3 linked regions of the Thermobifida halotolerans genome follow. The protein of the gene in region 1 interacts with the protein of each later gene in a pairwise test. Links are inferred from orthologs where the notes say so. Each region holds a gene or a part of one and is shown on either strand. Other genes may lie near its edges.

Region 1 (3,238 bases):
GCTGCTGGCCGGTCTGGACGAGCCCGCCTCGGCGCGCGCCTCCTACGCACTGGTCCTGCGCGCGGGCTCCGACGACGAGGCCCGGGTGCTGGCCGAACGCTGGTACCGCGCCGCTCCCGAGGACGCCGAGTGGGCGTTCTTCCCGGCCGCCCCGGCCGACCACGCCCGGCTCACCCGGACGTTGGCCTGGGACGACCACGAACTCGACCTGGCGCACACCTCGGTGTCGCTGCGGGTGGACCACTCCAGCGGGCGGATCGAGGTGGGGGTCTACCACCCCGACTTCATGTTCCTGCCCGAGGAGGCCCAGCGCGGGGTCGCCGAGCACGTGGTGCTGCTGGCCGTGGGCGAGGACGACCTGGTGCGCTGGGTCTCCTCGGTGCACCCGCTGGTGGACAAGCCCCTGGACCCGCTGCCGCCCACCTCGGTCCCCTCGGTGGTGCGGCAACTGTCCGGGACGGGCGGCGGAGGCGGGTGGGTGACCCTCCAGGGCCGCATCCCGCTGCGCGGCGCGCTGCAACTGTCGGCACGCTACCCGCTGCACCGCCGCGACTATCCCGCGCTGACCCTGTACGCGCAGGTCGTGGTCTCCTACGCGGAGACCGACGACGACCGGCTGCCCGCGGGCGCGTCGGCGTCGGCGCTGGAGGCCTACGCCCTGGGACTGCGTGAGATGCTCGGCTCCAACGGCGCGCTGTTCGCCCAGCAGACCGTCGGCGGCCAGCGGATCCTCCACTTCTACCTGGACCCCGAGTCGGGCGTCCTCCCCGAGTTCGAGAAGGCCGCCCGTGGCTGGTCGGAGGGCAAGGTGCACGTCACCAGCGCTCTGGACCCCGAGTGGCGCACCATCGACCAGATCCTCAAACCCATCCGCAAGCAGTTGGGGCGCTGACTCCGCCGCACACCGGCGATCTTGCCGCGAGAGGGACGTAATCGCAGTTCATAGGCCCCGTCCGTCAAGATCGTCGCTGGTCAGCTCCGTCTACGGGCGCGGGCCTTCCTGGCGCGCTCCACGGCGGGGCCGATGGCCTCGGCCAGTGCCTTGACGTCGGCTGAGGTGGAGCCGCGGCCCAGGGAGAAGCGCAGCGACTCCCGCGCGGTGTCGGGGTCGGCGCCCATCGCGAGCAGGACGTGGCTGGCCTGCGACACCCCCGCCGAGCACGCCGACCCGGTGGAGCAGCAGATGCCCTGGGCGTCCAGCAGCATCAGCAGCGCGTCGCCCTCGCAGCCGGGGAAGCCGATGTTGGCGTTGCCCGCGAGACGCTCGGTGGGGTGGCCGTTGAGCCGGATGTCGGGCACCGCCGCGCGCACCGCGGCGACGAGCTCGTCGCGCAGCGCCGCGAGTTCGGCCGCGTGCTCGGCGCGCTCGGCCACCGCCAGGCGCACCGCGGTGGCGAAGCCGCGCAGCAGCGGGGTCATCAGCGTCCCCGAGCGGACCTCACGTTCCTGACCGCCGCCGTGCAGCACCGGGACCGGGTCGACGCCGCGGGCCAGCAGCAGCGCCCCCGCGCCGACCGGTCCGCCCAGTTTGTGTCCGGTGAGGGTCAGCGCCGACACCCCGCTCGCGGCGAAGTCGACCGGTTCGACGCCCACGGCCTGCACCGCGTCGGTGTGGAACCAGATGTCGTACTCGGCGGCGACCGCGGCGAGTTCCGCGATCGGCTGGACCGTGCCGACCTCGTTGTTGGCCCACATCACCGAGACGAGGGCCACGCTTCCGGGGTCGCGTTCGATCGCCGCGCGCAGGGTCCCGGGATCGAGGCGGCCGTACCCGTCGACGGGCAGTTCCTCGACAAGTGCGCCCTGGTGATCGGCCATCCAGTGCGCCGGGTCGAGGACCGCGTGGTGTTCGACCGCGCTGACCAGGACGCGCCGCCGCGCGGGGTCCCGGGCGTGCCGCGCCCAGTACAGCCCCTTGACCGCGAGGTTGTCGGCCTCGGTGCCGCCGCTGGTGAACACCACCTCGTGCGGGGTACAGCCCAACGCCTCGGCGATGGTCTCACGGGACTCCTCCACCGTCCGCCGGGCCTGCCGTCCGGCCGCGTGCAGGGAGGACGCGTTTCCGAGAACGCCGAACCCGTCCGTCATGTCCGCGAGAACCTCGGGACGCGGCGGCGTCGTGGCGGCGTGGTCGAGATAAACCATGGCGCTTTCAGGATACGGCCGCGATTCGGGTGAAACGCGGGCGCGGTCGCGGACATGGGCGGGATAGGGGACAGACCGCCCGCCCGACACACGGCGGCCCCGGGCGGAGGGTTTCCGTCCGGGGCCGCCGTGTGTCGGCGTCAGACGCCTACTTGCGCTTGTTGATCTCCTCGGTCAACTGCGGGGCGACCTTGTGCAGGTCGCCGATGACCGCGAAGTCCGAGATCTCCAGGATCGGGGCCTCGGGGTCCTTGTTGACCGCGATGATCGTCTTGGAGGTCTGCATGCCCGCCCGGTGCTGGATCGCGCCGGAGATGCCCAGGGCGATGTAGAGGTTGGGCGAGACGGTCTTACCGGTCTGGCCGACCTGGAAGGCGTGCGGGTACCAGCCGGAGTCGACGGCGGCGCGGGAGGCGCCCACCGCGGCGCCGAGCGAGTCGGCCAGGTTCTCCACGACGGAGAAGTCGTCGCTGCCCACACCGCGGCCACCGGAGACCACGATCGCGGCCTCGGTGAGCTCGGGACGGGCGCCCTTCTCCTGCTTGACGCGCTCGGTGATCCGCGCGGCCTTGGCGGCGTCGGACAGCTCGACCGAGACGGCCTCCACCGCGGCGGCGCCGGGCGCGGCCTCGGCCGGAACGGCGTTGGGGCGTACGGCCACCACGGGGACACCGCTTCTGACCCGGGCGTGCGTGATGACGGCGCCACCGAAGATGGAGTGCTCGGCGACCGCCTCGGCGTTGACGTCCACCACGTCGGTGAGCACGCCCGACCCCAGTTTGACGGCGGTGCGTCCGGCGATCTCCTTGTTCTCGGCGGTGGCCGAGACCAGGACGGCGGCGGCGGAGGAGTCGGCGGCGAGCTTGGCCAGCAGTTCGGCCTTGGGCGCCACGACGTAGTCGTCGAGTTCGGCGGGGGCGGTGTAGATCTTCTCCGCGCCGTACTCGCCGAGCCTGGCCGTCAGCTCCTCGGTGGCCTCTCCCACGACCACCGCGGAGGGCTCGCCGATGCGGCGGGCCGCGGTCAGCAGCTCCAGTGTGACCTTCTTGACCTGTCCGTCGACGTGGTCGACGAGGACGAGGACCTCAGCCAT
Region 2 (3,236 bases), 4.9 Mb from region 1 along the record:
CAACCAGATCGCCTCCTTCTACGCCGGGGCGATGACGGAGGCGCGCAACATCGAACTGTGGCCGCTCGTCCAGCGGGTGGGCGGTCTCGACCTGGTCCTGGTCGGCGCCAACGACCCCGAGGCGATGGTCCGGCACAGCGAGGAGTGCCGTGTCCGGGGGGTGAGCTTCGCCGCGGACCCCTCCCAGCAGCTCGCCCGCATGGAGGGACCCCAGGTGCGCTCCCTCATCGAGGGCGCCGAGTACCTGTTCGCCAACGAGTACGAGAAGGCGCTGGCCGAGCAGAAGACCGGCTGGAACGACACCGAGATCCTCTCCCGGGTGAGGACCCGGGTGACCACACTGGGCGCCAAGGGGGTGCGCGTCGACCGCGCCGGGGAACCCACGCTGCACGTGCCCGCCGCCCACGTCGAGAACCCGGCGGACCCCACCGGGGTCGGTGACGCCTTCCGCGCCGGGTTCCTGGCGGCCGTCGCCTGGGGCCTGGAACTGGACCGCTGCGCCCAGGTCGGCAACGCCGCGGCCGTGCACTGCCTGGAGGTGAGCGGTCCGCAGGAGTACCGGCTGACCGCCGCCAGCCTCCTGGACCGGCTGGCCCGCTCCTACGGCGACGACGCGGCGGCCGAGGTCGCCGACCGGATGCCCTGATCCGGGACCGGCCGAGGCCGTGGTCGGGGCACCGCCGAATCCCGCGTAGAGTAGATGTCCGACCCTCGTGTCCGGGCATCTCGGCGCCGACCTCTTCTGGTCCGCGCGCTCGGCATGAAACCGCCCGGGCGCTGAGACGCGTGCCGGGATCACCGCCAACGCCGCCGCGACGGGGTCACCGCGGCGGTGGGGAACGGACCCGTCCGACAGCCCGGACGGGCAGGGCCTCACGTGAGCCTCCCAGATCTAGGCGAGCCTTACCTGGGATTCCCGCTCTGTCTGAGAACCGAAAACGGAGGACTTGAATGCGCTACACCGGACCGAAGGTGCGGTTGTCCCGGCGCGCCGGTACCCCGCTGACCCGTAAGGCGGTCAGCTACTTCGAGAAGCGGCCCTACCCCCCGGGTGAGCACGGCCGCCGCGTGCGCCGCTCCACCAGCGACTACGCCGTCCGCCAGGCCGAGAAGCAGAAGCTGCGCTGGTACTACGACCTGTCGGAGAAGCAGCTCGCCCGCGTCTACGAGAACGCCAAGAAGCGGCCGGGGCGCACCGGTGAGGAGATGATCGCCGAGCTGGAGCTGCGCCTGATGACGGTGCTGATGCGCGCGGGCTTCGCCGCCTCGATCTACGCCGCCCGCCAGTTCATCAACCACGGCCACATCACCGTGGACGGCAAGAAGGTGGACATCCCGTCCTACCAGGTCAAGCCGGGACAGATCATCGGCGTGCGGGAGAAGTCGCGCACCATGGTCCCGTTCGTGGAGGCCGCCGAGGGCGTGCACGCCGACGAGAGGATCGCCGGCTACCTCGCCGTCAGCCACAGGGATCTGCGGATCGCCGTGGTGGACCGGCCCAAGCGCGAGCAGGTGCCGGTGCCCTTCGACGAGAACCTCATCGTCGAGTACTACGCCCGCTGATCCACGCGTGAAGCGTCAGGGCCGCACGATCTCCCCGCGAGAGGTGCGGCCCTCGTCGTCGCGGCGGCCGGTGCGGTGGTCCCGCCGGTCAGTACATGCGCCGCACATGGAAGGCGCTGCCCCGGCCGAGCGGGACCTCGGCGACGAAGGTGTGCCGCTTCATGCGGCACCAGGCCGGGATGTCGGTCCGTGCCGCCGGGTCGTCGGCGGTCACCGCGATCACCGATCCGATCGGCACCTCGCGCAGTCGTCCGGCGAGCATGATGATCGGCACGGGGCACTTGCGGCCGATCGCGTCGATGGTCAGCAGCGGCTGCTCCAGCACCGAGACTCCTTGTCCAATGGGGGTGTGTCCTAATCTTTACCCCGGTGGGCGGCTAAAAGGCACCCGGTGAAGGACCTCGCGGACACAGCGATAATCTCCCCTTAGCCAGTCCTGCGGTCCCCGGGGCTGCCGAGGTTACGGTCAGGGCTGCACCCTCACAACGGACGCCGCGCAACACGCTGACCAGCGATCCCCGGAGTCGGGAGGCTGGGGCGTTCGCGATAATGTTTCCGCTTGACAGGCTTTTGACATACGACCCGCCCGCACACACGGTGCGGCATCACCGCTGGGAAGGCAATCCGTGAGTCCGACCCGCCATAGGAATCGGCGCCACGCGCTGCGCCGATGGGCACCACGCGGCGCCATGCTCGCCGCGCTGGCTGTGGCCGCGACCGGCTGCGCGTCGAACGAGTTCACTCGTCTGGGGCTGCCGGAGCCGATCACCGAGCAGGGGGAGCGTGTCCTCACGCTCTGGCAAGGCTCGTGGGTGGCGGCGTTCGCGGTCGGCATTCTCGTCTGGGGGCTGATCATCTGGTCGGTGATCGCCTACCGCAAGCGCTCCGAGCAGCTTCCGCCGCAGGTGCGCTACAACATGCCCATCGAGGCGCTCTACACAGTTCTGCCCGTCATCGTCATCTCGGTGCTGTTCTACTTCACGGCCCGGGACCAGACCTACCTGCTGGAGACCGACGAGCCCGCCGACGTGAACGTCGACGTGAACGCGTTCCAGTGGAGCTGGCAGTTCACGTACGAGGAGGAGATCGACGCCAACGGCAACCCGGTCTCCGTCGCCGGCGTCCCGTCGACCAGCAAGGACGAGCTGCCGGTCCTGGTGCTGCCGAGCGACAGCGTCGTGCACTTCGACCTGGCGGCCCCGGACGTCATCCACTCGTTCTGGATCCCGGCGTTCGCGTTCAAGATGGACGCCATCCCGGGCCACCCCAACGAGTTCCAGGTCAAGATCCAGGACGGGACCGAGGGCGACTACGAGGGCCGCTGCGCGGAGCTGTGCGGTTACGACCACTCCCGCATGCTGTTCATCCTCCGGGTGGTCAGCCCGGAGGAGTACCAGACCTGGATCGAGGAGCAGAAGGCCAACCCCCCGGAGCTGCCCGCGATTCCCGAACTGGAGGAGGACACTCCGGCCCCCGACCCGGCCCTGGGCGACGTGAGTGAGGAGGGGGGCGGAACCGACACCGGTGACGCGCCCGACGAAGAGGATGGTCAGTGATGACGACGACGGCTGATACTCCGACGACCGCCGGGAAGTCCGCCGCGCCGCGACGGACGCCCTCCCAGGGCGCCAAGATCGTCAACTGGTTGACGTCGACCGACCACAAGGTCATCG
Region 3 (3,368 bases), 2.7 Mb from region 1 along the record:
GGTCCCGAGCTCGCCGAGACGCTGGAGGCCGAGGGCTACGAGCGCTTTGTGAAGGTGGGCGCTTAACCGTGACAGCACGCGAGCTGGACGTCGAAGCGATCCGGGCGGACTTTCCGATCCTGTCCCGGACCGTCAGAGACGAGCGCCCGCTGGTGTACCTCGATTCCGGGGCGACCTCGCAGAAGCCCCGGCAGGTCCTCGACGCCGAGCGGGAGTTCTACGAACGCCACAACGCGGCGGTGCACAGGGGCGCGCACCAGCTCGCGGAGGAGGCCACCGACGCCTACGAGGCGGCCCGAGCCACCATCGCGGCCTTCGTCGGCGCCCCGGCCGACGAGGTGGTGTTCACCAAGAACGCCACCGAGGCGGTCAACCTCGTCGCCTACGCCATGAGCAACGCGGCCACCGCGGGCGAGGAGTTCGCCCGCCTGGCCGTGGGCCCGGGCGACGAGGTCGTGGTCACCGAGATGGAGCACCACGCCAACCTGGTGCCGTGGCAGGAGCTGTGCAAGCGCACCGGGGCGACGCTGCGCTGGTTCGGCGTCACCGACGAGGGCCGCCTCGACCTGTCGAACCTGGACGAGCTGGTCAACGAGCGCACCAGGGTCGTGGCGCTCACCCACCAGTCCAACGTGCTGGGCACCGTCAACCCGGTCCGGAAGGTGGCCGACCGGGCGCACGCCGTCGGCGCGCTGGTCCTGGTGGACGGCGCCCAGTCGGTGCCGCACATGCCGGTGGACGTCACCGAGCTCGGCGCCGACTTCCTGGTGTTCTCCGGCCACAAGATGTGCGGTCCCAACGGCATCGGCGTGCTGTGGGGACGCGGCGAACTGCTGCGCGCGATGCCGCCGTTCGTCTCGGGCGGCTCCATGATCGGCGTGGTGCACATGGACCACTCCACCTGGGCCGACCCGCCCCAGCGCTTCGAGGCCGGAGTGCCGATGGCCCCCCAGGCGGTCGGGCTGGCCGCGGCCTGCGACTACCTGGACTCCGTCGGCATGGACGCGGTCGCCGCCCACGAGCACGCCCTGGTGGAATACGCGCTCAAGCACGTCGGTTCCATCGAGGGCGTAAGAATCGTCGGACCGGCCGACGCCGAGGCACGCGGGGGAGCGGTGTCCTTCACCGTCGACGACATCCACCCCCACGATGTCGGACAGGTGCTGGACGACCTGGGCGTGGCCGTGCGCGTGGGACACCACTGCGCCTGGCCGCTGCACCGCAGGTTCGCTACGGTGGCCACCACCCGCGCCTCGTTCTACCTGTACAACTCCTTCGCCGACGTGGACGCCCTGGTCGAGGGAATCCGCGAGGCGCAGCGGTTCTTCGGCGTGGCCCGAAGCTAGGAGAGGCGTGCCATGAAACTCGACGCGATGTACCAGGAGATCATCCTGGACCACTACCGCAACCCGCACCGCAAGGGGCTGCGGGAGCCGTTCGACGCCGAGAGCCACCACATCAACCCGACCTGCGGCGACGAGGTCACCCTCCGGGTGCACCTCAGGCCCGAGCAGAACGGGGAGAACGGCGCCGCCACGGTCGCCGACATCTCCTACGACAGCATGGGCTGCTCCATCAGCCAGGCCAGCGCCTCGGTCATGACCGAGCTGCTCGTCGGCAAGACCGTCGACGAGGCGATGGCCGTTCTGGAGGAGTTCACCGCGCTCATGCAGTCCAGGGGGCAGGCGGAGCCCGACGAGGACGTGCTGGAGGACGCGGTGGCCTTCGCCGGGGTGTCGAAGTACCCCGCCCGAGTCAAGTGCGCGCTGCTCGCCTGGATGGCGTGGAAGGACGCGACCGCCAAGTCACTGGCAACCCAGAAGGAGGGGGCCGCATGACCGCCGGAAACGAGACCGCCCAGACCCCGCAGGCCCCGGCCGCCGAGGCGGACGAGGCGCTCGTCGAGGAGATCACCGACGCGCTCAAGGACGTCATCGACCCCGAACTGGGCGTGAACGTCGTCGACCTCGGTCTGGTCTACGGGCTGAACGTGGACGACACCTCCATCGTCGTCGACATGACGCTGACCAGCGCCGCCTGTCCGCTCACCGACGTGCTGGAGGACCAGGCCGCCAGCGCGCTGGACGAGTTCGACCGCGAGGTCAAGATCAACTGGGTCTGGATGCCGCCGTGGGGTCCCGACAAGATCACCGAGGACGGTCGGGACCAGTTGCGGATGCTGGGCTTCAACGTCTGACGGACCACCGCCGACGGGGACGTCCCGTCGGCGCCGACGCCCGCAGCCGACCGGCTGCGGGCGTTTGCCGTTTCTTGGCGCGCGGCCCGGTGAGGAACAGCACCGCCCGGTCAGAGGGGGAAGGAGGCGCAGTCCCGCGGACAGGAGACGGAGGCCCTCCCATGACGCATCTGGTGGTGTTCGGCGTGGCCGACCGGGACCGGGCGGAGCAGGCGCTGGAGATCGCCGACGACCTGGCCAGGAGAGAACTGCTGCAACTGCGGGACGCCGCCTACGTCTACCGGGACGCCAGGGGCAGACCGCGCATCCAGCAGACGCTGAGCACGACCGGTGTGGGGGCCGCGGGCGGCGCCCTGTGGGGCACACTGATCGGAACACTGTTTCTGTCCCCCGTCCTCGGTCTGGCCGTGGGGGCGGCCGCCGGGGCGGTCGCGGGCAGGCTGACCGACATCGGGATCGACGACGGCATGATCCGCGACATCGGCCGCCAACTGCAGGAGGGCAGGGCCGCGGTGTTCCTGCTGGCGCGCTCGGCCACCCGGGACCGCGTCGTCGAGGCGTTCCGGCCGCTCGAACCGGTCGTGCTGGAGACCAGCCTGACCAGGAAGGACGAGGAAGAACTCGTCAGGGCGCTGCAGGACGAGGAGACCGCCCCGTCCGCACGGCGGCGGTCCGTCCGGGAGGGAAGCTGATGGCCTACAGACACACGCTGCCGGGAATCCACCGCCTCGGACACGCCCACGTCAACCTGTACCTGGTGGTCGACGACGACGGGGTCACGGTCGTGGACACCGGCCTGCCCGCGACCTGGCCGCTGCTGCTGCGCGCGCTGCGGAAGGTCGGCGCGGAGCCCGAACAGGTGAGGGCGGTGGTGCTCACCCACGCGCACTTCGACCACCTGGGGCTCGCGGCGAGGCTGCGCGGGCAGTGGCGACTCCCGGTGTGGGCGCACCCGGAGGAGTTCTTCGTCGCCGCCCACCCCTCCCAGTACCAGCACGAGAACAGCCGGCTGTGGTACCCGCTGCGCCACCCGGGAGGCATCCCGATCCTCACGGGCATGGTCGCCGCGGGCGCGCTCACCGTCGACGGGGTGACGGACCTGTCCCCGCTCACCCCCGGAGAGGTGCTCGACGTCCCCGGACGTCCCCGGATCGTGTTCACCCCCGGGCAC

What was found. Proteins that work in one complex are often made in the same cells at the same time.
Region 2: the proteins of NI17_RS23955 (region 1) and NI17_RS02445 interact in binary tests that used the Escherichia coli proteins (3 or more experiments, as listed by UniProt). The link is inferred for Thermobifida halotolerans from one-to-one orthologs.
Region 3: the proteins of NI17_RS23955 (region 1) and sufU interact in binary tests that used the Escherichia coli proteins (3 or more experiments, as listed by UniProt). The link is inferred for Thermobifida halotolerans from one-to-one orthologs.

Annotation. Positions count from the first base shown.
Region 1 is NZ_CP063196.1:5,417,527-5,420,764, reverse strand. Bases 60-2,830 are described here. They hold NI17_RS23955 (cysteine desulfurase family protein), read right to left. Parts: upstream 2,146-2,830; coding sequence 973-2,145; downstream 60-972. Other genes in these bases: NI17_RS23950 (electron transfer flavoprotein subunit alpha/FixB family protein), read right to left, coding at 2,294-2,830; NI17_RS23960 (DUF695 domain-containing protein), read left to right, coding at 60-892. In the rest of the region: more of NI17_RS23960, read left to right, coding at 1-59; more of NI17_RS23950, read right to left, coding at 2,831-3,238. UniProt on the Escherichia coli protein: Master enzyme that delivers sulfur to a number of partners involved in Fe-S cluster assembly, tRNA modification or cofactor biosynthesis. Catalyzes the removal of elemental sulfur from cysteine to produce alanine.
Region 2 is NZ_CP063196.1:546,468-549,703, forward strand. What follows is about bases 271-3,039. They hold NI17_RS02445 (sulfurtransferase TusA family protein), read right to left. Parts: upstream 1,889-3,039; coding sequence 1,652-1,888; downstream 271-1,651. Other genes in these bases: NI17_RS02435 (carbohydrate kinase family protein), read left to right, coding at 271-646; rpsD (30S ribosomal protein S4), read left to right, coding at 952-1,563; ctaC (aa3-type cytochrome oxidase subunit II), read left to right, coding at 2,253-3,039. Outside these bases: more of NI17_RS02435, read left to right, coding at 1-270; more of ctaC, read left to right, coding at 3,040-3,119; ctaD (aa3-type cytochrome oxidase subunit I), read left to right, coding at 3,119-3,236. UniProt on the Escherichia coli protein: Sulfur carrier protein involved in sulfur trafficking in the cell. Part of a sulfur-relay system required for 2-thiolation during synthesis of 2-thiouridine of the modified wobble base 5-methylaminomethyl-2-thiouridine (mnm(5)s(2)U) in tRNA.
Region 3 is NZ_CP063196.1:2,742,242-2,745,609, reverse strand. The notes cover bases 198-3,098. They hold sufU (Fe-S cluster assembly sulfur transfer protein SufU), read left to right. Parts: upstream 198-1,358; coding sequence 1,359-1,838; downstream 1,839-3,098. Other genes in these bases: NI17_RS12240 (MBL fold metallo-hydrolase), read left to right, coding at 2,889-3,098; NI17_RS12245 (DUF1269 domain-containing protein), read left to right, coding at 2,359-2,889; NI17_RS12250 (metal-sulfur cluster assembly factor), read left to right, coding at 1,835-2,197; NI17_RS12260 (cysteine desulfurase), read left to right, coding at 198-1,346. In the rest of the region: Fe-S cluster assembly ATPase SufC, read left to right, coding at 1-66; more of NI17_RS12260, read left to right, coding at 69-197; more of NI17_RS12240, read left to right, coding at 3,099-3,368. UniProt on the Escherichia coli protein: A scaffold on which IscS assembles Fe-S clusters. Exists as 2 interconverting forms, a structured (S) and disordered (D) form. The D-state is the preferred substrate for IscS.